Regions from separate parts of the Vreelandella sp. 162(4c) genome, predicted to be linked through region 1. Evidence: riboswitches for the same ligand, from Rfam matches in the RefSeq annotation. Region 1 holds a riboswitch; each other region holds the start of a gene.

Region 1 (7,089 bases):
GGCCAAAACCGTATATAGCAATGGCCAAGCCAACGATGGATACCGCCGAATAGGCGACTTTCCAAGTGGTTTCGCCATGTTTCGCAATCTGCTGCTGACGCCAGTTTTCAGCAAAGATACGTACAGAGTGGCTGCCTAAAAAAATCAGCAGCCCGATAATCATAATCGTCATGGAACAACTCCCAGTGAAAACGCTAGTCGACGGCTTTATGCCTTATAGTCTTGGTCGCTGGAGAGGATGCCACACTCAGCCACCGACCACCTATGCATGGGTCAACTTTTTGTTTCCTGGAGTCGTTCTATGGGGAGACTAAACCCCGTCCTTAAAACCTGTCCTTAAAACCAATGCTTGCGCTTAAATAGCCAAATCATGACACCCGCAATACCCAACATGGCTCCCCAGACAAAAAAGTAGCCATACTGATAACGCAGCTCGGGCATATTTTCGAAGTTCATACCGTAAATCCCGGCAATAAACGTGAGCGGCACAAAAATCGCGGTAATCACCGTGAGCACCCGCATGGTGATATTTAGCTGGTGGGAGGAAATAGAGATATAGCCATCGATTAGGTCACCGCAAATGTCGTAGTACATTTGGGTCAATGTGTAGAGGCGTTCGAAGCGATCCGCTACATCGTTGATGGCGTGCAGGGTTTCGCTCTCTTCCCGCGGTAAATGCTCATAGTCATAAGCGGTGAGTTCTTGGGTAATCCCCTGGTGGTAGCTAAAGATGCGGCGCATTTTAACCAGCCGGGAACGGTAAGTGATGATCTTGCGCATTAGCACATCATTACCATTTTCCAGCAGTTCGTCTTCCAGATCGCTTAACGCCGTTTCGAACTCAAGCAGGCTATCGATATAAAAGCCCGCAGAAATATACATCACCCGCAGCGCGACATGTTCCGGCGAATGGGCCAGCAGGGCTTTACCGTGCTCGTTGAATAGCCGTTCTATGGAGAGCGCTTGGCCGGGATGGAGGGTGACCAGAAATCGCTCCCCCACAAAGAAACAGACCTGTTGAGGCAGATAGTTTAGTTCGGCATCAAAGGAGGAGATGCCACGATAAATAATCAAGGTGTGATTATCAAACTCTTCAATTTTTGGCGGATGGCGCTCTTTGTGGGCATCTTGAATCGCCATGGGGTGAAACTCAAACGCCTCTAAAATCGCCCGCTCGCTTTGTTGGGACTCGCCCTGCATATCGATCCAGATATGGCTGCCAGGCGTCGTCTGCCAGACAGCCAACAGGCTTTCATCCCCCTCGTGGGTCTCACCTTCAGGGGTAGTCAGAAGAGTTCGAATCATGGATGTCCTTGCGAATAGCTAGCGTTAAGTAGGCTAACAACACACTCACCAGCGTTGAGGCGATTAACGCCCCGACGAATGGCCCCAAGGTAGGGACACTGCCCGGAAAACTGGCGGCCACCATCCCGGCGACCAAGCTTCCTTGGCTTAACCACCCTGGGAGAATGGCACCCAGCAGCCCCGCGATGCCACCTACAATGGCGGCCAGTGGCGTCATTCGTTGCCACAGGCCCAACAGCACAGGTACCACAATGGCAGCACACAGCAGGTCGGCAATCAAAAACAGACGCAGTACTGACAACCCCTGCAAGGCAATTAATACCACCGGTACCATTACTACCACTGTCACCCAGCGGGCAGCCACCAGTGATACGCCCTGCTGCTCGCTGCGCGCGACCACCAACGAGGCAATACCATTTTGCAGCGTATCAACGCTGGAGGCCACCAAGGTCACCGCTAATACCAAGGCGGGTAGCGTCAGCCAAACAGGAGCATCACTTAACAGGGCAAAAAATGGCATCGGCGGCTCGCCTAATGGCACACCACTCATCGCGGCCAATACACCTAGACCACCAATCACCATGATGACGACTACCGTCATTGCGCCACCTAACCATGCCCCGCGCCCCAGGCTTTGATCGTCTTGAGCGGCCCACACGCGCTGCCAATAGCCTTGATGGAAGAGATTGGCCGCGGTAACCGCGATCACTAGCGTTAACGCTACGCTGAGCGCACTGGTGATGGGAATGGCAGGAAGCGCAGCCTCGTTGGGAATAGTGGGAAGCCGCCATAGGGCCATGCCACCGACCACACACAGCAGTACCAGTAACAACCACGCCTGCCAACGGTCAGTGGCAAGGCTGGCCCGTAGACCACCTGCCGCAGTATAGATGAGCGTGGTAAGCGCCACGCCAATAATCACCAGTGCGGGGGGCACATCGGAAAGCAGCGCGGTAATGGCGCCAATAGCGGTTAGCTCGGCAGCTAAAAAGCACGCCATATAGGCGATTGATACCAGCGTTACCCAGCGCCTTACACCAGGGCCATAGCACGCTTCGGCAAACTCGGCGATGCTGCGCCCCTCGGGCAGCGCCCGGCGAATCTTCGGCCCATACAGCCCCAAGACGATAAACGGCAGCGCAGAGCCTAATGCATAGCCTGCCAGGGCCAGCGGGCCAACAAAGGCGCCGATTTCAGGAGGAGCAAAGAGAATCCATGCGCCCATGCCGGAGGCAAGGAAGGAGAGCCCCAGGGTAGATGCCGTTTGCGAGTTACGGGCGGTGACATAGTCATCAAGTGGGCCATTCACCCAGCGAGCCCGGAGGCCTAAGTAAGCAAAGCAGCACAGCGCCGCACCAAGCACGGCTAACGTTAGGTAAAGCATGTCGCACTTCCTCCGCCGGTACGAACCGGATCAGGTTCCAGGGTCTGCGTAGCCGCATCTCAGCCCTTTTATGCAGGGCTCCCCTGGCGACAGTGAATGTAGGTGTTTTGCTAAGCGCTTTTTCTAAGTACGTTTTTGGGTACTTTTCGAAGCGCTGTCTCAAGAACTATTCTCAATCAAAATCATAGCTTAGTAAAGTTAAGGTGCGCTGGTCGCCTCTTAGCGAGGCACTCGCCCCATCAGGTAGAACTCCTCATTGGGTGGCGTACCTGCCAGGGTAACCAACCGATTCGACAAGCCAAAAAACGCCGCGATCGCGCCTATATCCCAGCAATCCTCTTGGCTAAAGCCTACTTCCAGCAGGCGGGCAAGCCATTCATCAGTCATTTCACCCACATCGATGGCACAGTGCATGGCGAAATCGAGCATCACCCGGTGGCGCTCGCTAATCGGCGCCACCCGATGGTTGATCGCCACTTGGTCAGCGAGTAGCGGGTCTTTACTGTAAATGCGCACCAGTGCCCCGTGAGCAACCACACAATATAGGCAGCGATTACGTGCGCTGGTAGCCACTACAATCATCTCTTTTTCGGCTTTGGTGAGGGTATCTGATTCGCGCTCCATCAACGCATCGTGATAGGCAAAAAAAGCACGAAATTCAGCAGGGCGATGGGCCAACATCAGAAAGACATTGGGCACAAAACCCGCTTTACCCTGAACGGTCAAAATGGTATTGCGAATATCGTCAGGCAGGTCATCCAATGTTTCAGGCACGTTAAAACGACTTAATGATGAAGACATGCTCACCTCTTTCTTGTTAAGTTTAGCCATCTCATAAAAACGGCTTAGCGGTTGTGTAACAAAAAGCTGAATTAAGAGGCTTTTATTCAGCCGCCCTACTCGCCATACTGAAGATTCGTTCTGTGACAAAAAAACATGCGCTACTCTTAATAAACAGTTCGTTCAAAGGGACACTGTCATGAGCCATAACGAAGCCAAGGAACATACCCCCGGTCGTCTAAACGAGCTGTTTACTGACCCTTACCGAGCATTTGAAAATGATACCGATGAGCGTCAGCTGCACATTCGTATAATGCTGCATATGCTGCTTGCCCGCCCAATGACACGGGGTCAAATGACACTTCGCGTCATTCATGGCTGGGAAAATGGCGGCTGTGAGCCCGAAGACCTCCAGCATGTCGACTATACTCTTGATGGCGTTCCTGACTTTAAGCGCGCTGTACAAGATTTTGAACACGCTTCTAAGCACAACACGCCGTTACCTGCCGACAACAGCGCCATTCTTGCCGCCCCGCTTGCCAATGCAATTGCAGACGCCGAAGCCGAAGGGCAAGACCTTACCAACGATATTCGCGAGACCCCTGCGCGCTGGCCAGCCTTTGAGGGTGGTTTGGCACTATATACGCTGTTTAAAATGTACCATCGGCTGATTTATGGCGAAGATGACACCTACCGCTGCACGCAGTGTGTAACTCCGCTGGGAATGCGCGAAATACATGAGTTTCACCTTGAAGAGGGTGAGTTTGCTCTGCTCGTCCCCCCCGCTGAACACTTTATGGGTAAGGAGTCGCTGTTAGTATTGCATGAAAGCCAGCTCGGCCCCATTGAACAGCTGCTTGAAGAGAGCCTTCCGCTGTTTGACAACTTTTAAGCCAGCCACCTGGCTTGATCTGCCAAGCGGTTAACCGACCTCGTTAGCAACTGGCCCCGCTTAAGCGGAGCCAGTTAGCGCCACTTTTTTAACCCAGCGAAATCGTGCTATTAATACCGCTGGAAACATTCTCGGGTTCAAACCAACGTGCCGTTACGGTTTTTGTTTGTGTCCAGAATGCAATCGCCTGCTTACCATTGGGCCCTAAATCGCCCAGCTTTGAAGCCCTTGACCCGGTGAAACTAAAGTAAGCGACCGGTACGGGGATTGGCACGTTAATACCAATTTGTCCAACATCGATATCGGTTTCAAACCGGCGCGCTACCCAGCCTGAGTTAGTAAAGATGGAGGTACCGTTGCCGTTGGGATTGGCATTGATAAAGGCAATCGCCTCATCCAGGGTTTCAACACTGACCACACACAGCACGGGGCCAAAAATCTCTTCGCGATAAATGGTCATATCGGCGGTTACATCGGCAAACAAGGTCGGCCCCACGAAGTTACCGTTGGGGTAACCCTCTACCTGAACCTTGCGACCATCAACCATCAGTTTGGCGCCCTCTTTCTCCCCTGCATCGATTAAACGTAGTACACGATCACGGGCAGCAGGTGACACCAGCGGGCCCAAGTCCGCATCAAGCTGAGTGCCTGGGCCTACTTTCATTGCTCGCGCCGCATCTACTATATCGCTTAGCCACTCGCGTGCCTCGCCGACAAGCACCACTACCGAGTTCGCCATGCAGCGTTGGCCCGCAGCGCCAAAAGCTGAGCCCAGCAGGTTGTTGATCGCTTGACTACGGTTAGCATCAGGCATAACCACACAGTGATTCTTGGCGCCCATCATCGCCTGCATGCGCTTGCCCGCCGCTGCTGCACGGTTATACAGCAGCGACCCCACATGGGTAGAGCCGATGAACGAGAGCGCTTTGATATCCTGATGATCGGCAATTTGATTGGCCACGTCCGGGCCACCGTGCACTACGTTGAGCACGCCCGCTGGGATACCCGCTTCATGGGCTAGCTCCACTAAGCGCATGGTGGAGCTGGGATCCTGTTCGGAGGGCTTAAGCACAAAGGTATTTCCGGTGGCAATCGCCAGCGGGAACATAAAGCAGGGCAACATAATCGGGAAGTTAAAGGCGGTAATCCCAGCCCCCACCCCCAGCGGTTGGTGCATGGTGTAAACGTCTACCTCGTTGGCAGCGTTTTCAGCTAATTCACCCAACTGCAACGAAGTAATCGAACAAGCGTGCTCTACCACTTCCAGACCACGACCCACTTCGCCTTCCGCATCGGGCAGGGTTTTACCGTGCTCTTCAGTAATCAGTGCCGCGAGTTCAGCGGTATTGTCGCGAATCAGCGCTTGCAGCTTGAGCATAATGCGCATGCGCTTCCCCAGCGGCACTTTACGCCACTCCTTGAACGCTTCTTTGGCACTACTGATAGCGCGTTCTACTTCGTCAGCGGTACAGAACGGCACTCGAGCCACTACTTCTTGCGTCGCAGGGTTGACCACGTCGCGCCACTCCTGGCTCTGTGACTGGACGGGCTGGCCATCGATATACATGGGAATTTCGCGAACGGACATAGCGTTGCTCCTATTTATGGTTGTGGTTGTTATGGTTGCGAGTATTAAAAAAAGCTGTTTTTAAAACGCATCGCGGTAAGACAAGTACACAGGGTATAGCAGCAAGTTGACGTTAACGTCAACCAAGTATCTCATGAGTAAACAAAATCTACGCCAGAACGTCAATTAGCCTTTTCATTGTGGCACCGCGCTGGCTATGCTTCGGCTAATCAGTGTGCCGCAGGCTTGCGGATCGCCCACGGCGAAAGCTCGTGTTTAAACACAGGGAATTATCTATGCAGACCTTTCACTGCCGCTGTGGCAATCCGCTGTTCTACGAAAACACCCACTGCCTTGCCTGTCAGTCAGAAGTAGGCTGGTGCCCTGCTTGTAGCAATATCGTGGCCATTGAGCCCTTGGATAACGGCGGCTATCGCTGTACCCACCCGGGTTGCGATACAGCGCTAATGAAGTGCCACAACTACGCTGTTGAAAACGTATGTAATCGGCTGGTGGTGATGGAACACGGCCAAGCGGACACGCTCTGCGACTGCTGTCGTTACAACGAAGTAATACCCGACCTCAATATTGCAGGCCACCGTGAGCGTTGGGCGGCACTAGAGGCTGCTAAACGGCGCCTTTTTCATACTCTGGATCTACTTAAACTTCCCCACGGTACCAAAGACGACGACATTGCTGTGCCGTTAAGCTTCTCATTTATGGCTGATGCCCTCCCCGACCAGGGCTTATGGCGTTCCACCGCCAAGCCAGAGAAGGTGTATACCGGCCATGCAGCAGGGCATATCACCATCAACATCAAAGAAGCCGACGACGTTGAACGCGAGCGCTTGCGGGTCGACATGAACGAATCCCATCGCACATTAATTGGTCATTTCCGCCATGAAATCGGCCACTACTATTGGGATGTATTGGTTAAGGATCGCGATGAAGAGAATTGCCGTGCGGTATTTGGCAATCACCACCGGCCAACCTATGCCGAAGCGTTAGAGCGCTACTACCAGCAGGGGGCGCCCAGCGACTGGCCTAATCGCTTCATCTCTGCTTACGCCACCATGCACCCCTGGGAAGATTTTGCTGAAACATTTGCCTACTACTTGGATATGGTCGCCGTGCTGGATACCGCACTGCACATGGGCATTA
Region 2 (7,089 bases), 2.4 Mb from region 1:
ACAAAGTCGGCCAGTGAATGGTAGAACTCGCCTGTTATGTGTCCATGAACAAGCAGATTGCGCTCTGAGGCAGGGGCTTCCAGCTCTTTCTGCAGTGTCGCCGAATCACTGATACCAGCGCCCAGTACAATAGCCGTGTCAGACATGGCGGCGTAGAGTTCCGGTGCCTCAGGGGGCAGCATCATGCTCTCGACTTGCTTGGCTTCCCCGCCGGGTTCAAGCCCTAGAGTCCCTAACTCCGGCGCGAAAGAGCTTGCGGCAGAAAGCAGGGAAAGAGGATTTTGTGAAGCAAGCGTCAGGAGCCCCGTCATGGTAGGTTCGCCGTCTGTCATTGTCAGACTGTTGATACGAGCTCTGAAGCCAGATAGTGACTGACCAATCATCATGGTGATCGGGTTGTTAATCGCCATGTTGATCTCATTCCAGGAGCTGTTCAGATCTTGTAGTTCATCACAGCTGAAGGGGTTCTGGCGCACTTCCTGAGCATATTTCTGAACGGTCTGAACCAACAGCGGCATGTTCAGACCTAAGCCATAGCTGGCCATACCTTCTGTGCTACCTAGGCCCGGCACCTGAGTCGTCAGAGTGCGCAGGTCGCTGACAATATCCTCATCGGTTTCTAGAATCAGGTTCATTTCCATGCGGTCAAGATCGTTCTCGCGCGAGCCCATTACAAGGCCAGGGAAGCGGTTCGTGATACGGTCGATATCTGCCTGGCAGGCGGATAAATCCAATTGCTCGGCATCAACCGCTTCCATCAGTGCCTGAGTACCTGAGTGAGTGGGGGTGCTCAGCTCATTAAGTAGGCGTGAGGAGTCGATTTTCCCCGCGCCGTAAGGTGTAAAGCCATGGCGCTTTTCAAGCTCTGCCAGTGCATCGGTATCACCGATGCTGCTGTCGGGCAGGGTGTTGCCCAGCACTTGTGCTAGCAGCTCGTCACTAGCATTCTGTGGTACCACAGACACCAGCAGTTGCTGGTCGTCAATGGCTAGAATCGCCTTGACGGGCCCCTCAGGCGTCAGCACCCAGTATTCGGTGTCGTTGGTGGTGGCCGTGCTCAGGTTAATGTCTGCTTTGGTCAAAATGCGTTGCAGCGTTTCGCGGAAGGCATCTTCATCCTGCAGTTGCATGCGTAAAACAGGCAAGACACCCAACCCATAGAGGGCGGCCTGAGGGTTCATTTTCAGGCCTAGCGCATGGACATCGTCCAGTGTTTCAACATCGACCAGTTCTTCACTCATGGCGATCAATACCGTCATCAACGAATGCATCACTTCATCGTCTATCTCGGGCAGTGTCTCGCGTAGCTCATCCAGACTAGACTCAATGCTAGCCTTGGGTTGCATGCGTTGATAACGATCAAAAGCATCTTGTTCAGGCATTGCTTCACGTGTTGCCATGAAGTAGGGAGAGTCAGCCGGAATATATTTCAGCATGAGAGCTGCATTATTTTTCGGCGCTTCCTCCTGTGTGCCTGCGGCTGTTGGTTCGTTATCATCGCTGCAGCCGGTTAATAAGCCTGCGCTGAGCAGAGCCGCGGTTACCGCCAAGGAAAGTTTGGTTTTCATCTGGAATCGGTTCTTTGAATGGTGTTGGTTTTAAATAGAACGCCGTAACAGAGCGCTGCGCAAATGAGAATCATACACGAGCAATGTATAATTAATCTACTTGAGCGATAAATACTTTTAGAGAAAATTCAGTAAATGGTTATTTGTACTTAGAAGCCTGATCGCGGCAACAGTTGAGGTCGTTGAACGGGAACTCTATAAGGAATTGCAAAGCCAGAAAAACATGCAGTGTCTGACCCGTTGCAAGTAGATATGTAAAGTGGCCCTTGAGTTTTTCTAAGACTCAAGGGCCACATATAGTTGCGACGCTGTTCAGTAAGTCGCTATTTTAAACTTCCTGATACAGCTCACTGCCTTTGTTGCGGAACTTCTCTGCCTGCTCTTCCATGCCTTTCATCACCGCTTCCTGATCGCCGTTTAGGCCATGTTCGTTGGCGTAATCGCGCACCTCCTGGCTGATCTTCATGGAGCAGAACTTTGGTCCGCACATGGAGCAGAAGTGCGCCACCTTGGCGGAGTCTTTGGGCAGGGTTTCGTCGTGGTACTCCCGAGCAGTATCCGGGTCTAGCCCCAGGTTGAACTGGTCTTCCCAGCGGAACTCGAAGCGCGCCTTAGAGAGTGCATTATCCCGCCGCTGTGCTGCAGGGTGGCCCTTGGCGAGATCCGCCGCGTGGGCAGCAATCTTGTAGGTAATGATGCCGGTTTTGACGTCGTCTTTATTGGGCAGGCCCAGGTGCTCTTTGGGGGTGACGTAGCAGAGCATGGCGCAGCCAAACCAGCCGATCATCGCCGCCCCAATGCCCGAGGTAATGTGGTCGTAGCCGGGGGCTATATCGGTTACCAGCGGGCCTAAGGTATAGAAGGGCGCTTCGTCGCAGTATTCCAACTGCTTATCCATGTTCTCTTTCACCAGGTGCATGGGCACGTGGCCGGGGCCTTCGATCATCACCTGCACATCGTGCTTCCAGGCAATATGGGTCAGCTCGCCCAAGGTTTTTAGCTCCGCCATCTGTGCTTCGTCATTGGCATCGGCCACTGAGCCAGGACGCAGGCCATCACCGAGGGAGAACGCCACATCGTACTGCTTGCAGATCTCGCAGATCTCCTCGAAGTGGGTGTACAAGAAGCTCTCCTGGTGATGGTACAAACACCATTTGGCCATGATCGAGCCGCCGCGGCTGACAATGCCGGTGACCCGCTTGGCGGTGAGCGGTACATAGCGCAGCAGTACGCCCGCGTGAATGGTGAAGTAGTCCACGCCCTGTTCGGCCTGCTCGATCAGCGTATCGCGGAAGACTTCCCAGGTGAGGTCTTCGGCCACGCCTTTGACCTTTTCCAGCGCCTGATAGATAGGCACTGTGCCAATCGGCACCGGAGAGTTGCGCAAAATCCACTCGCGGGTTTCGTGGATGTTCTGCCCAGTGGAGAGATCCATAATGGTGTCCGCGCCCCAGCGGATGCCCCAGGTCATCTTATCCACCTCCTCTTCGATAGAAGAAGTCACCGCTGAGTTACCCAGATTACCGTTAATTTTGACCAGGAAATTACGGCCAATAATCATCGGCTCGCTTTCTGGGTGGTTGATGTTATTGGGAATAATCGCCCGCCCTCTGGCGACTTCATCACGCACAAACTCAGGGGTGATTTCTTCCGGCAGGCTGGCGCCAAAGCTCTGGCCTTTGTGCTGATGGCCCAGAATGCGCTCTACTTCAGCGGTACCTAGCGCTTGACGGCGCTGGTTTTCGCGCAAGGCGATAAACTCCATTTCCGGGGTGATAATGCCCTGGCGGGCGTAGTGCAGCTGGGTCACGTTCTTGCCCGGTTTTGCTCGGCGTGGTGTGCGGGTTAGATCAAAGCGCAGCTGGGCAAGCGTCGGGTCGTTGGCGCGGCGGTTGCCGTAATCAGACGTGGGGCCTGATAGAAATTCGGTATCGTCACGCTCTTCAATCCAGGCTCGGCGTAGTTCCGGCAGACCGCGGCGCAGGTCATTGTTAGCATCCGGATCGCTATAGGGGCCTGAAGTGTCGTACACCAGCAGTGGCGGGTTCTCTTCATCAATGCCGGTGGTTTTGGTCGGCGACAGTGAAATTTCCCGGAACGGCACACGGATATCCGGGCGCGAACCTTCGATATATACCTTACGTGAGCCGGGCAGCGGCGCAATGGCGGCGGCATCGACCTGGGCGGTTTCGGCTAAAAAGTGGCTGGTTTTGCTTGTTACGGTCTTAGTCATTACGGTTGTTTCCTTGTGTTGTTTTGCTGAATTAGTGGGTGAGGTCTTGGTCTATCAGCTCTAGGCCCATCTGCCAGAAGTCGATTTCCAGGCGGGTGGCGTCGCGGAAGATCTTGCTCAGTTCGGCAAAGCGGGCGGGGGTAATGTCGGCAAGGCGGATATTCAGCCATTCAAGCTCCGCCTGCATGGCGGCCTGAAACTCCTCGCCTTCGTACATGGCTATCCAGGCGTCGTAAGGGTTTTGCGCGCCGCGCAGGGTGGAAGGCTGGGCGTTTAGCCAGTTGGCGATTTCGCCGTAGCCCACCAGGCAGGGGGCCAACGCCACGTGCAAATCCAGCAGGTCGCCGCGGTTGCCGGTATCTAACACATAGCGGGTGTAGGCAAGCGTCGCTCTGGCTTCGGGAAGCTCCTCCAGTTCTTGCTCGGAAATCCCCCACTCCTGACAAAAGCCCACGTGCAGGCCCAGCTCCACATCCACAATGGCTTTCAAGCCTTCATGGGCTTGGCGAAGATCGGCGAGGGTGGGGCTTTTGTAGGCAGCCAGCGCATAGGCGCGGGCGAAGTGAATCAAAAACAGGTAGTCCTGCTTTAAATAGTGGCGAAACGACGCCCCGGGCAGCGTGGCGGTGCCTAGCTGGCGCACAAAATCGTGCTCAATATAGGCGCGCCAATCTTTCTGGCAAGCGGTAGTGAGATCAGTAAAGCGGTAGCCCATGACTCCTCCGGTGGTAATGATCCGGAGGGCGGGCGAAAAAGATCGAGGGAGTGGCGCAGAAGGGCGGCGTGCGATCGTGAGAGAGCAGCCGTGGCCATCGCTTGATCCCTACGCCGGTACCCTCGCTGCGAACTTGTGTAAGTAGCAGCGCATTAGCCGGATCAGGTTCTGCGGGATCAGCGCTCGGCAGCATTAATTGCTACGCCCTGCGCCATCTCAGCCGGATTTCACCGGCACCCCGTCAAGCTGTTCGTTGGTGGAGTGTAGGAGGCGGGTGAGGGAGATGCAAGGGTGTATGACATGGAAAGTTATCGGGAAACAATTTATTAGCATCATTACAGCGATGAGAGTTTAGGTGCTGTAATGGCGTTTCATGGCATCGGTACGTGAATTATTATACAGTTGAGTAACAAGTGGCTGTTTTACAGCCACTGCTATTTCGAATGTGAACCGTAGGAAGTTGCATGACCAACACGAACTCGATTTTAGGCGTCTATCTCAGTGATTCGCTCGACCTTGATGCCATTTATGGTAACGCCTTGCGCGATGAAGCGAGTGATGTCGTCCTGCGCCATCCCCATGAGATCGATAACCCCGAAGATGTGCGTTTTGCGATCTGCTGGTTGCCCAATGACAAGGCTTTCGAGAGCTATCCTAATCTTGAGCTGGCGATGTCTATCGGTGCCGGTGTTGATGCCCTGCTGGCGCATCCTGGCCTGAGCGATGAAGTACATATCGCCCGGGTGCGGGATCCACATCAGGCCGACTTGATGGCGGGTTTTGCCGCGCATGAGGTGCTCCATCGTGAGCGTGAGTTCACCACCCTGGAGCAAAATGCTGCCAAGGCGCATTGGGCGCCATTGACGATGCGCGCGCCAGCATCAAGAAAGGTGGCGGTGCTGGGACACGGCACCATGGGGCGCGCCGTGGTGAAAGCGGTGGCCGCGCTTGGCTTTTCTGTACACGTAGCCTGCCGCAGCGAGCCACAAGCGCCGGTTGAAGGCGTGACCTATCTGACAGGTGACGGGGCTGTCATGGCGGCAGCGGATGGCGCCGATTATCTGATCAATGTGCTGCCACTGACGGCTACCACTGAAAACGTGCTTAACAAGGCGCTGTTCGCGAAGCTCGCCAAAGACGCTTGGTTGGTGCAGATCGGTCGGGGTGAGCACTTGGTCGAGGACGATCTTCTCCTAGCGCTCGAACACGGCCATTTGGGTGGGGCGAGCCTGGATGTGTTCCGTGCAGAGCCGCTGCCTGCGGATCATCCCTTCTGGCAGCATGAGTGCCTGCGCATCACACCACACATTGCCAGTGATTCGTTGCCAGAGGTGGTCGCAGGGCAGGTTGTCGACACCGCCCGCGCCCTTCGCGATGGGCAGCCGCTTGCCATGGGCGTTGATCGGGCGCGCGGTTACTGACGTAAACGCTAACCACGTTGCATGACAATCACTTTGCTGCAAAGGAACACCTGATGAGTCTCGATAAGTCTCAACGCACCACGACGAGCAACGCCGAACAAGAAACCCGCATCGCGCTGGCAGCCTGCTATCGTCTGGCCGCCCACTATCGCATGACGGATCTGATCTACACTCATATTACCGCGCGGGTGCCTGGTGAGAAGGGACGTTTCCTGATCAACCCTTACGGTTGGCGTTGGGAGGAGATTACGGCTTCTTCGCTGGTGAAGATTGACGTTGATGGCCATAAGATTGATAACAGCCCAGAACAAGTGAATCCGGCTGGTTTCACCATCCATTCCGCGATTCATACTGCTAGCCACCATGCGGCCTGGGTGATGCATACCCACACGCGCGCTGGCGTGGCGGTGTCGTCGCTGGAGTCGGGCCTTGAAACACGGCTTAACCAGATTGCGCTGCAGTTTCACGAACGGGTGTCTTACCACGATTATGAAGGCATTGCCCTGGATCTGGCTGAGCGTGAGCGAATAGTGGCAAGCCTTGGCGACAACCCGGCGCTGGTGTTGCGTAACCATGGCCTGCTGACGACCGGTGCGTCGGCTGCAGAGATGTTCAACAATATGTTTTATCTTGAGCGTGCCTGTGAGCTACAGGTGGCGGCGCAGTCTACTGGCCAGCCCTTACGGCTGGTGCCAGAAGAGGTGGCGCGGCACGTGGCGCGCCAATACGACCAGACTATTCATGAAGACGGCGATCTTGAACTCGAATGGGCCGCGCACCTGCGCACGCTTGAGGCGCTGGATCCAAGCTACAAAGACTAAATTGGCGCGGTTGCCAGCACGGCAAGCAAGCCAGTATCAGAACTATACGAATATCTACACAAGCAAAAGGGGGCCACTGGACGGCCCCTTTTTGGTTGTGCCACGTCCTGAATTAGCGTTGATAAACGTGATGCTCGCACAGGCCCGTGACCATTAGTGTTGTGGTACGCGGTTTTCCAGCCAGCGCAGCCCAACGATCAAGACGCCGCTCAGGCAGAGGTAGACGGCGACCAGGAAGAGTAACGGTTCGTAAGTCAGGTAAGTGGTCTGGCGTACCTGGGTGATGACGGCATACAAGTCCATCACGGTGATGGTGGCAACCAGCGGTGTG
Region 3 (7,089 bases), 1.8 Mb from region 1:
CCGACGGTAAAGGAGTCCGCGCTTGGGCGGAAACCGACTGGGGCGACACCTATGAAGCCGATAAAGCCCTTGCTGATGCCAGTGAGTCTGACTACCACGCCTTGGTACTGCCGGGTGGTTTATTCAACCCCGATGAACTGCGCATCAACGACGATGCGTTGAGTTTCGTAAGAGGGTTTTTCCAGGCAGGTAAGCCTGTTGCTGCTATTTGCCATGCGCCGTGGATTTTAATTAATGCGGGCGTGGTTGAAGGCCGCCGCATGACCTCGGTACACAGCGTCGCGCAAGATTTACGCAATGCCGGCGTTGAGTGGGTCGATGAGCCAGTTGTTGTGGACAGCGGTCTTGTGACCAGCCGTACGCCGAAGGACTTGGATGCCTTTAACGCCAAGTTACTCGAAGAGCTGCAGGAAGGGCGTCACTCCGGTCAACACGCTTGATGAGCGTATTGCGTCAGTGGACAAGCTTTATCAAAAGGCTTGTCCACGTTATTGCCAAACCTATCAAAGGAGACAGTAGCCGCGGCGGAATGGTGGTTCATCCTTACCGCGGCTATGGTTCCCAACGTGAAGTTTTTGTCATGGGCCGGGTGTTTCGCCAAGCCGCACTAGGTCGAGCCATTCCCCGCCATGGCATGCTACGCGATACTGCGGACGTGGCACGGCGCGTTTTACGCCGGGGGCTGGCCGATGCGCAGGTAGAAATTCACATCGGCGAAAATAAGCTCTGCGTCGGCACGGATCGAGATGGCTATTTCGACGTCCACTTACCGATTAGTCACACCCTGCCCATTGATGTCTCCTGGCACCGCGCCGATATTTTAGTGCATTGCTCGGGGCAGACGCCGGTACGTACTCACGTAGAAGTTTATGTACCTCCGTCAGAGGCGGATTTGCTGATCATCAGTGATATTGATGACACCGTTATGTTTACCGGGGTGGCGGAAAAGCTCAAAATGCTTTATCGCTTATTTGTTAAAAAACCTCATCGCCGCACCGCTTTCCCCGGTGTTGCGCCGCTTTATCAAGCTTTACATCGTGGCGTTAGTGAACGCGCTGAGCGGCCCATTTTGTATGTATCCCGTGGCCCTTGGGCGATATACGAAATGCTCGAAACCTTTTTTCAGATCAACCGCATCCCCGTTGGGCCGATTATCTTTTTACGCGAATGGGGCATCTCTTTGCGCAAGCCTTGGCCGCGCCGTGCAGAAGAGCATAAGCGCGAACTGATCGACCGTATGTTGACGCTTTATAATGATATGCCGTGTATTCTCATTGGCGATAGCGGTCAACACGATCCAGAAGTGTATACCGAGATAGTGAAAGCCTACCCAGATCGGATTAAAGCGATTTATATTCGTCAAGTGGATAAAAACCCCAGGCGCGAGCAGGCGATCCAGCGGTTGCGGGATGAGTTGGCCGGCACCCAATGTGATTTAGTGCTCGCCGCAGATAGCGTGCTGATTGCCGAACACGCCCACGCCCAGGGCGATATCTCTGCCCACGGCTTAGCGGCAGTACAGCGCGAAGTTGAGGAGCACCGCAACGATCCCGCATAACGCTGTTGCCAAGTCAGTCCCCATGGTAAAAGTACGCTACGAAGAAGTGTGTTTAACGACGGTTATTTGTAGATAGGGGCTGCCATGGTTGTTGTGCTGATCATTTTTGCGCTGGCAGTATTTGTGCTCCCCAATGTTTGGGCCAAGTGGGTACTTAAACGCCATACCCGCGGCCGTGACGATTACCCGGGCACGGGTGCAGAGCTTGCCGATCATTTGCTGCGCCGACTGGGGATTGAGGGCGCAAGCGTTGAGCGCACTGAGTATGGTGACCATTATGACCCAGAAACCCGCTGCGTACGTCTTTCACCGGATAACTACGATGGGCGTTCGCTAACGGCCGTCACGGTGGCTGCCCATGAAGTAGGGCACGCCATTCAGCATCACCAGGGTTACGCGCCGCTACTGGCGCGTAGCCGCTTAGTCGGCGTTGCCCAAAAAGCTGAGAAACTCGGCGCTGTACTGATGATGGCTGCACCTTTTCTGTTTTTATTGACGCGTCTGCCGGGTGGTTTAGCCATTGTAATTGCCATGGCGGTGATCAGCTTTGGCACCGCGGCGCTGGTGCATTTTGTGACCCTGCCAGTTGAGTTTGATGCCAGCTTTAACCGGGCGCTGCCGCTCTTGAAAGAGTACGTCCCGCCTTACGATATGCCCGGTGCCCGGCACGTACTCACCGCCTGCGCGTTTACCTACGTGGCCGCCTCGCTGGCCAGTGTTATGAACCTGGGGCGCTGGCTGGTGATTTTGCGGCGGTGAGCGTGTATTGAAGCTGTGTTTTCAGTGCCACTAAGTGTCTATGCATAATTTTTCGTGCATTAAAGGTTATAAAAAAATCAGTAGCTTACTAGATATTTATACCTGATTTACTTTTGCATAGGCACTTAGTTAATACCTATTGTCTGTCTTTATTGCTTTGTGGCGCGCAGTAGAATATAGGGTTTTGTGTCCTGTAGAGTGCGGAATTCACTCGTATGAACTGGCAACTGCGAATTGTCAAATGGTAGATTACGCTCTGTGGTTAGTGAAAGCCCCGCTGCGGCGAATGTATTTCGATATGTGGATAAACCCCATTGTTTGTCGACAATCTCTAATGGTTGCTGCCTTCCCGGTATCGTGAGGTAGACTGGGCGATTATCTCCGTCTTGATAGGAAATACCATGCTCTCCATTGCGGTAGGTCGGATAATCGACTCCGGTGGTTTGAGGATGAGTGTCGAGGATGTAATAGGAGCCGCCAGGTTTAAGTACGCGCATTACTTCCGTAGTGATGCGTACTAGTTCACGTCTTTCGGGAATGTTAATAAACAGAAAACAACTAATGACAGCTTCAAAACTGTTATCAGGAAATGGCAAATTTGGACCATGGATTTGCTCAAAGCGAAGACGGTTAGTGCCTGCGGATATTGCTTTTTCAATCATTGTTGGAGAGATGTCAACACCGGTGACATAGTCGAATCCGTCGTCTCTTAATCTTCTGGACACTTTGCCGCTGCCACAGCCGTAGTCCAATACACTAATTCCCTTGCCATAAGAGCAGGTTAACTCCGCGATGAGTGGTTGATAGCCAAAAGCATTCTCCACCCAATCATCATAAGCGTCAAAAAGCTCGGCGATATTTTGTTCAGTCCAATTAGTATTCATAAAAATAAATCCCCTAATATTTGCTCATGTATGAATGCTTGTACTATCCCCAGCGATTAATAAGAAACGGTTGATAGTAGGGGTTAATTATCTCTAACGCCTTTTGAGGCAGCGCATTCCCTATCTTTATTTGGCGATAGATCCAGAACAACATCAGCACATCTCGCCAATACGTCGTTAGGTTAAGATTAGCCATATCATTAAACGTCAACAAGCCGCTACGGATCTCTGACTCATATTCCAATAGTTTGCGTATGGTAGTCGGGGAGGTGCCAATTGGCATTAAAGGTACTGTGCCTGGCTGGGGTATAGTTTCATTACTATTCAAAAGTTCAAGCGCACGCTCATGTGTGCTTTCATAGACGTGAATAGAACCAACTTGATGTGTGTAGTGACCGATTTTGCAGCCTATGCGGGCAGCAATATACTCTTGCAAGAAAGTAAAAGAGAAAATATCGTTCAGCATGCCAACGTAGGCATCATTTGCACGCATATAGCTGACCATGTTCAACTTTTCTTCGCGGAGTAGCAACTGAAGACCCAAGGTACATGAAACGTCGATATTGCGTCGATAAAGATCTTCTTCCGCACTAAATATTTGAAGGACAGCGCGCTTACTGTCGGGATCGTCATTTTTAAGGATATCAATCACTCGTTCGATTTGATCGAGCGTGTCTGCACCAAAGTTTTTAAGACGAGCTCCGTAACCAGTACCAGGTAAGCTTATACCATCTGGGCTGTAGCGTTGCATTGAAGGGGCGTACCAGGAAATAAATGCTAAGTCGTTTTTACCTGATAAATACCATAACGCTTCTGCATAATTAAAAACAATATTTTGTTTGCGTATTTTGCTTAGACAAAAACGATCAGGAGGATTGTCGAGTCGGATATTGAAGCCAATGAGTTCTCGCTCTTTATTTCCTCTAGGTGAGTTAACATATTCATATTCAAAGCAAATTTTATGCAGTGTATCTCTGTAGAGGCTGGTGAAATTCGTATAATGTTTGTGCATCATTATATTCATCTCTTTCGGTGGGCAAAGAGGCGTATTTTGCTGATACGAATGATGGCGAGTAGTTTAAAAAGCTGAATTGGAGCCGTGAATCGCGTTTGATTTTTCTTTGATGGCCAAACTGTGCAAATTAAAGGCTTTCACGACAGTATCTGCGACGTGATCAGCTAAGGCTTCATTGAAGTTGAGTTCTCCGTTTATAACTTTCGCCCAGCGGCAGTCCGCAGCATCATCACCAGGCCGTAGCTCGCCATCAACGTAGTGACATAAAAGGGCAACCAAGGCGAAGTGGTGGTGACTTCCCTCTGGGTCATATCCGATTACTTCTACTACATCAATTAACGGTCCTACCAATGCTGTGATACCGGTTTCCTCCATTAATTCGCGCTTTGCTGCACAATGTAGGCTTTCTCCCGGTTCCACTGATCCTCCGGGGAAGCCCCAAGTGCCCCGTTGAGGTTCTTTACTGCGTTGGACGAGGAGAACTTCATTATTACGCAGAGTTACGGCGATTGCTGCCAAGCGTGGCTTGGCAAGTACGGAGTTCAGGCGGTTTTTATCAGACGTGTTAAAAGGGGAGGTACTACTGAGCGTAGATGCGTTAGCGGGCGTTGAGTTACCTTGCGACACGATACACTCCTGCATTGAGATTCGGATAATACAGGCGTAGGTGTCAAAACAGATTCATATATGGTTTATGTCCGTTCCTACGCCGGTATCAGCCGGATCAGGTTCAAAGGGTTTGGATAACTCCATCTCAGCCTGAATAACAGGCACCCCTCGGAAAAGTTACTGTTACTATGAGTTTTAGTATAAGTCAATATTTGGGGGGGGCAATTCAATGCGGCTTGGCGGACGCCGGGGCGGTTTTGACACCTTCTTCGCACACTTGGCTAACGGCTAACGGCTAACGGCTAACGGCTAACGGCTAACGGCTAACGGCTAACGGCTAACGGCTAACGGCTAACGGCTAACGGCTAACGGCTAACTTGGCCCGGCTTATTCGCCAAAATCACCGCCCGCCGCGGTGCAGGGTAGCCTTCAATGGTGCGGGTGCGGTCGTTGGGGTCGAGAAAATCAGCCAACGATTGGTAGGTCATCCACTCCGTCGAGCGCTGCTCGTCTAACGTGGTAACGGCTTCATCGACCACGCGCACGTTGGTAAAGCCGCAGCGCTCCAGCCAGTGGCAGAGTGCTTGAGAAGAGGGCAGGAAGTAGACGTTGGGCATGGCGGCGTAACGTTCGCCGGGCACAAATACGGTCTGCTCGTCGCCTTCGACTACCAGGGTTTCTAGCACCAGCTCGCCGCCCGGAACTAACGTGGCTTTTAGCTGCTGAAGATGTTCCAACGGGGCAGGGCGATGGTAGAGCACGCCCATGGAAAATACCGTATCGAAAAAGCCCAGGTTCTCCGGCACATCTTCTATACCCACTGGTAAAAACTGAGTTCTGCCGTCATCGGTATCGCCGACGAAGTGGCGTACCGCCTGAAATTGCCAGTAGAAGCGCGGCGAAGGGTCAATTACTAATACGAAAGCAGCCCCTGCCCCAGCCATCCGCCAGGCGTGGTAACCGCTGCCACCCCCCACGTCGAGTACCTTACGGTATTTTAGCGGCGCCAAGTGGGGAGCCACTCTTTGCCACTTCCAGTCAGAGCGCCACTCGGTGTCGATATAAATGCCGCCTAGCTGAAAAGGGCCTTTACGCCATGGGGCAAGCTTTCTAAGCAGGTTAAAGCATTGGCGCTGCTGGCTATCGCTAAGATCGAGATCAACGCTGACGGTGTCGCTGTTTAAATCCACGCGCCGCTCGGCGGGCAGCACCGGAAGCTTGGCCACGGCTTTTTCCCAGGCGGATAAATCGCCGTGGCGGCTACGGTCAAGCCCGTGAGCTAACTGCTCGGGAAGCTTCGCTAACCAGGGCGTTAGTGAGGCATCAAGCGTAGCTTGATCTAAAAACGCCTGATAAATTGCGCGATGATCGTCGGGTAGTGGCGCCACCTTTAACCCTCCTTAAACGCAATCAGCGAGGCAAAGTTAAGGTACTGGAACCAGGTCATCGAACGTGGAAAACCTGCTTGTTTCAAACGACCATGAAGTGCATCGAGGGTATCCGGCACCAGTACGTTCTCAAGAGCGGTGCGCTTCTGGCTGATTTCCAGATCACTGTAGCCATTGGCGCGCTTGAAATCGTGGTAGCGTTCTACCCGCCAGGCGTTGTCGCGCTCGTCGGCGTCGACGGTTTTCTCCGAGAGAATCAGCACGCCGCCGGGTTCCAGCGCTGCATAAAGCCGCGCCAGTAGTGCATCGCGGTCGGCGGCGGGTAGAAACTGTAGGGTAAAATTGAGAATGATCATGCCCGAAGATGCATACTCGAGGGTACGAATGTCGGCTTCTTCGACCTGCATAGCGTACGCTGGGCACTCGTCAGCAAAGGTTTGCCGAGCCTGGGCGACCATGGCGGGCGATAGGTCAACGCCCGTATAGCGAAAGGCGTCAGGCGCCAGCGCCCCTGCCAGCGCAAGGCCGGAAGCGCCCAGCGAACAGCCTAGATCATAGACATGGGCGCCATGGCGCAGGTGGCGCTGGGCAATTAAGCTCAACATGCCAAGAATTTGCCCGTAGCCGGGTACCGATCGGCGGATCATGTCAGGAAAGCAGGCGACCACCTTTTCGTCGAAAGAGAACCGCGCGACTCGGTCAAGGGGTGTCGAAAAGATAGCGTCACGGTAAGATGCATCACTCATGGGCAAGCCGGGATCATGGAAAAGGCGTGCTAGTTTACGCGCCCTTAATTGACTAGAACAGGCCTGTCTAGCACAGACTCACATAGAACAGCCCTGTTTAAGGTTATTAACCTGTTTAATGAACCCCGCT

What was found. Region 1 has a riboswitch for thiamine pyrophosphate ahead of AC4EYZ_RS19690 (sodium:solute symporter family transporter). Riboswitches for the same ligand answer to the same signal wherever they lie in the genome.
Region 2: it holds a riboswitch for thiamine pyrophosphate, as region 1 does, so the genes downstream of both, tenA (thiaminase II) here and AC4EYZ_RS19690 (sodium:solute symporter family transporter) in region 1, are expected to answer to the same signal.
Region 3: it holds a riboswitch for thiamine pyrophosphate, as region 1 does, so the genes downstream of both, AC4EYZ_RS02620 (NUDIX hydrolase) here and AC4EYZ_RS19690 (sodium:solute symporter family transporter) in region 1, are expected to answer to the same signal.

The regions. Positions count from the first base shown of each region.
Region 1 is NZ_CM176981.1:4,282,645-4,289,733, reverse strand. Features, by position in the region: gene AC4EYZ_RS19700 (NnrU family protein) at 1-172, opposite strand, end outside; gene corA (magnesium/cobalt transporter CorA) at 337-1,305, opposite strand; gene AC4EYZ_RS19690 (sodium:solute symporter family transporter) at 1,277-2,689, opposite strand; TPP riboswitch at 2,679-2,784, opposite strand; gene AC4EYZ_RS19685 (peroxidase-related enzyme) at 2,909-3,490, opposite strand; gene AC4EYZ_RS19680 (hypothetical protein) at 3,669-4,361, shown strand; gene AC4EYZ_RS19675 (CoA-acylating methylmalonate-semialdehyde dehydrogenase) at 4,450-5,949, opposite strand; gene AC4EYZ_RS19670 (zinc-binding metallopeptidase family protein) at 6,225-7,089, shown strand, end outside.
Region 2 is NZ_CM176981.1:1,230,465-1,237,553, reverse strand. Features, by position in the region: gene AC4EYZ_RS05630 (hypothetical protein) at 1-1,568, opposite strand, end outside; gene thiC (phosphomethylpyrimidine synthase ThiC) at 1,897-3,801, opposite strand; gene tenA (thiaminase II) at 3,833-4,516, opposite strand; TPP riboswitch at 4,605-4,767, opposite strand; gene AC4EYZ_RS05615 (NAD(P)-dependent oxidoreductase) at 4,981-5,937, shown strand; gene AC4EYZ_RS05610 (class II aldolase/adducin family protein) at 5,991-6,758, shown strand; gene AC4EYZ_RS05605 (ABC transporter permease) at 6,912-7,089, opposite strand, start outside.
Region 3 is NZ_CM176981.1:571,414-578,502, reverse strand. Features, by position in the region: gene AC4EYZ_RS02645 (type 1 glutamine amidotransferase domain-containing protein) at 1-440, shown strand, start outside; gene AC4EYZ_RS02640 (App1 family protein phosphatidate phosphatase) at 530-1,558, shown strand; gene AC4EYZ_RS02635 (zinc metallopeptidase) at 1,643-2,317, shown strand; gene AC4EYZ_RS02630 (class I SAM-dependent methyltransferase) at 2,467-3,201, opposite strand; gene AC4EYZ_RS02625 (thymidylate synthase) at 3,245-4,216, opposite strand; gene AC4EYZ_RS02620 (NUDIX hydrolase) at 4,280-4,843, opposite strand; TPP riboswitch at 4,901-5,004, opposite strand; gene cmoB (tRNA 5-methoxyuridine(34)/uridine 5-oxyacetic acid(34) synthase CmoB) at 5,191-6,213, opposite strand; gene cmoA (carboxy-S-adenosyl-L-methionine synthase CmoA) at 6,216-6,959, opposite strand.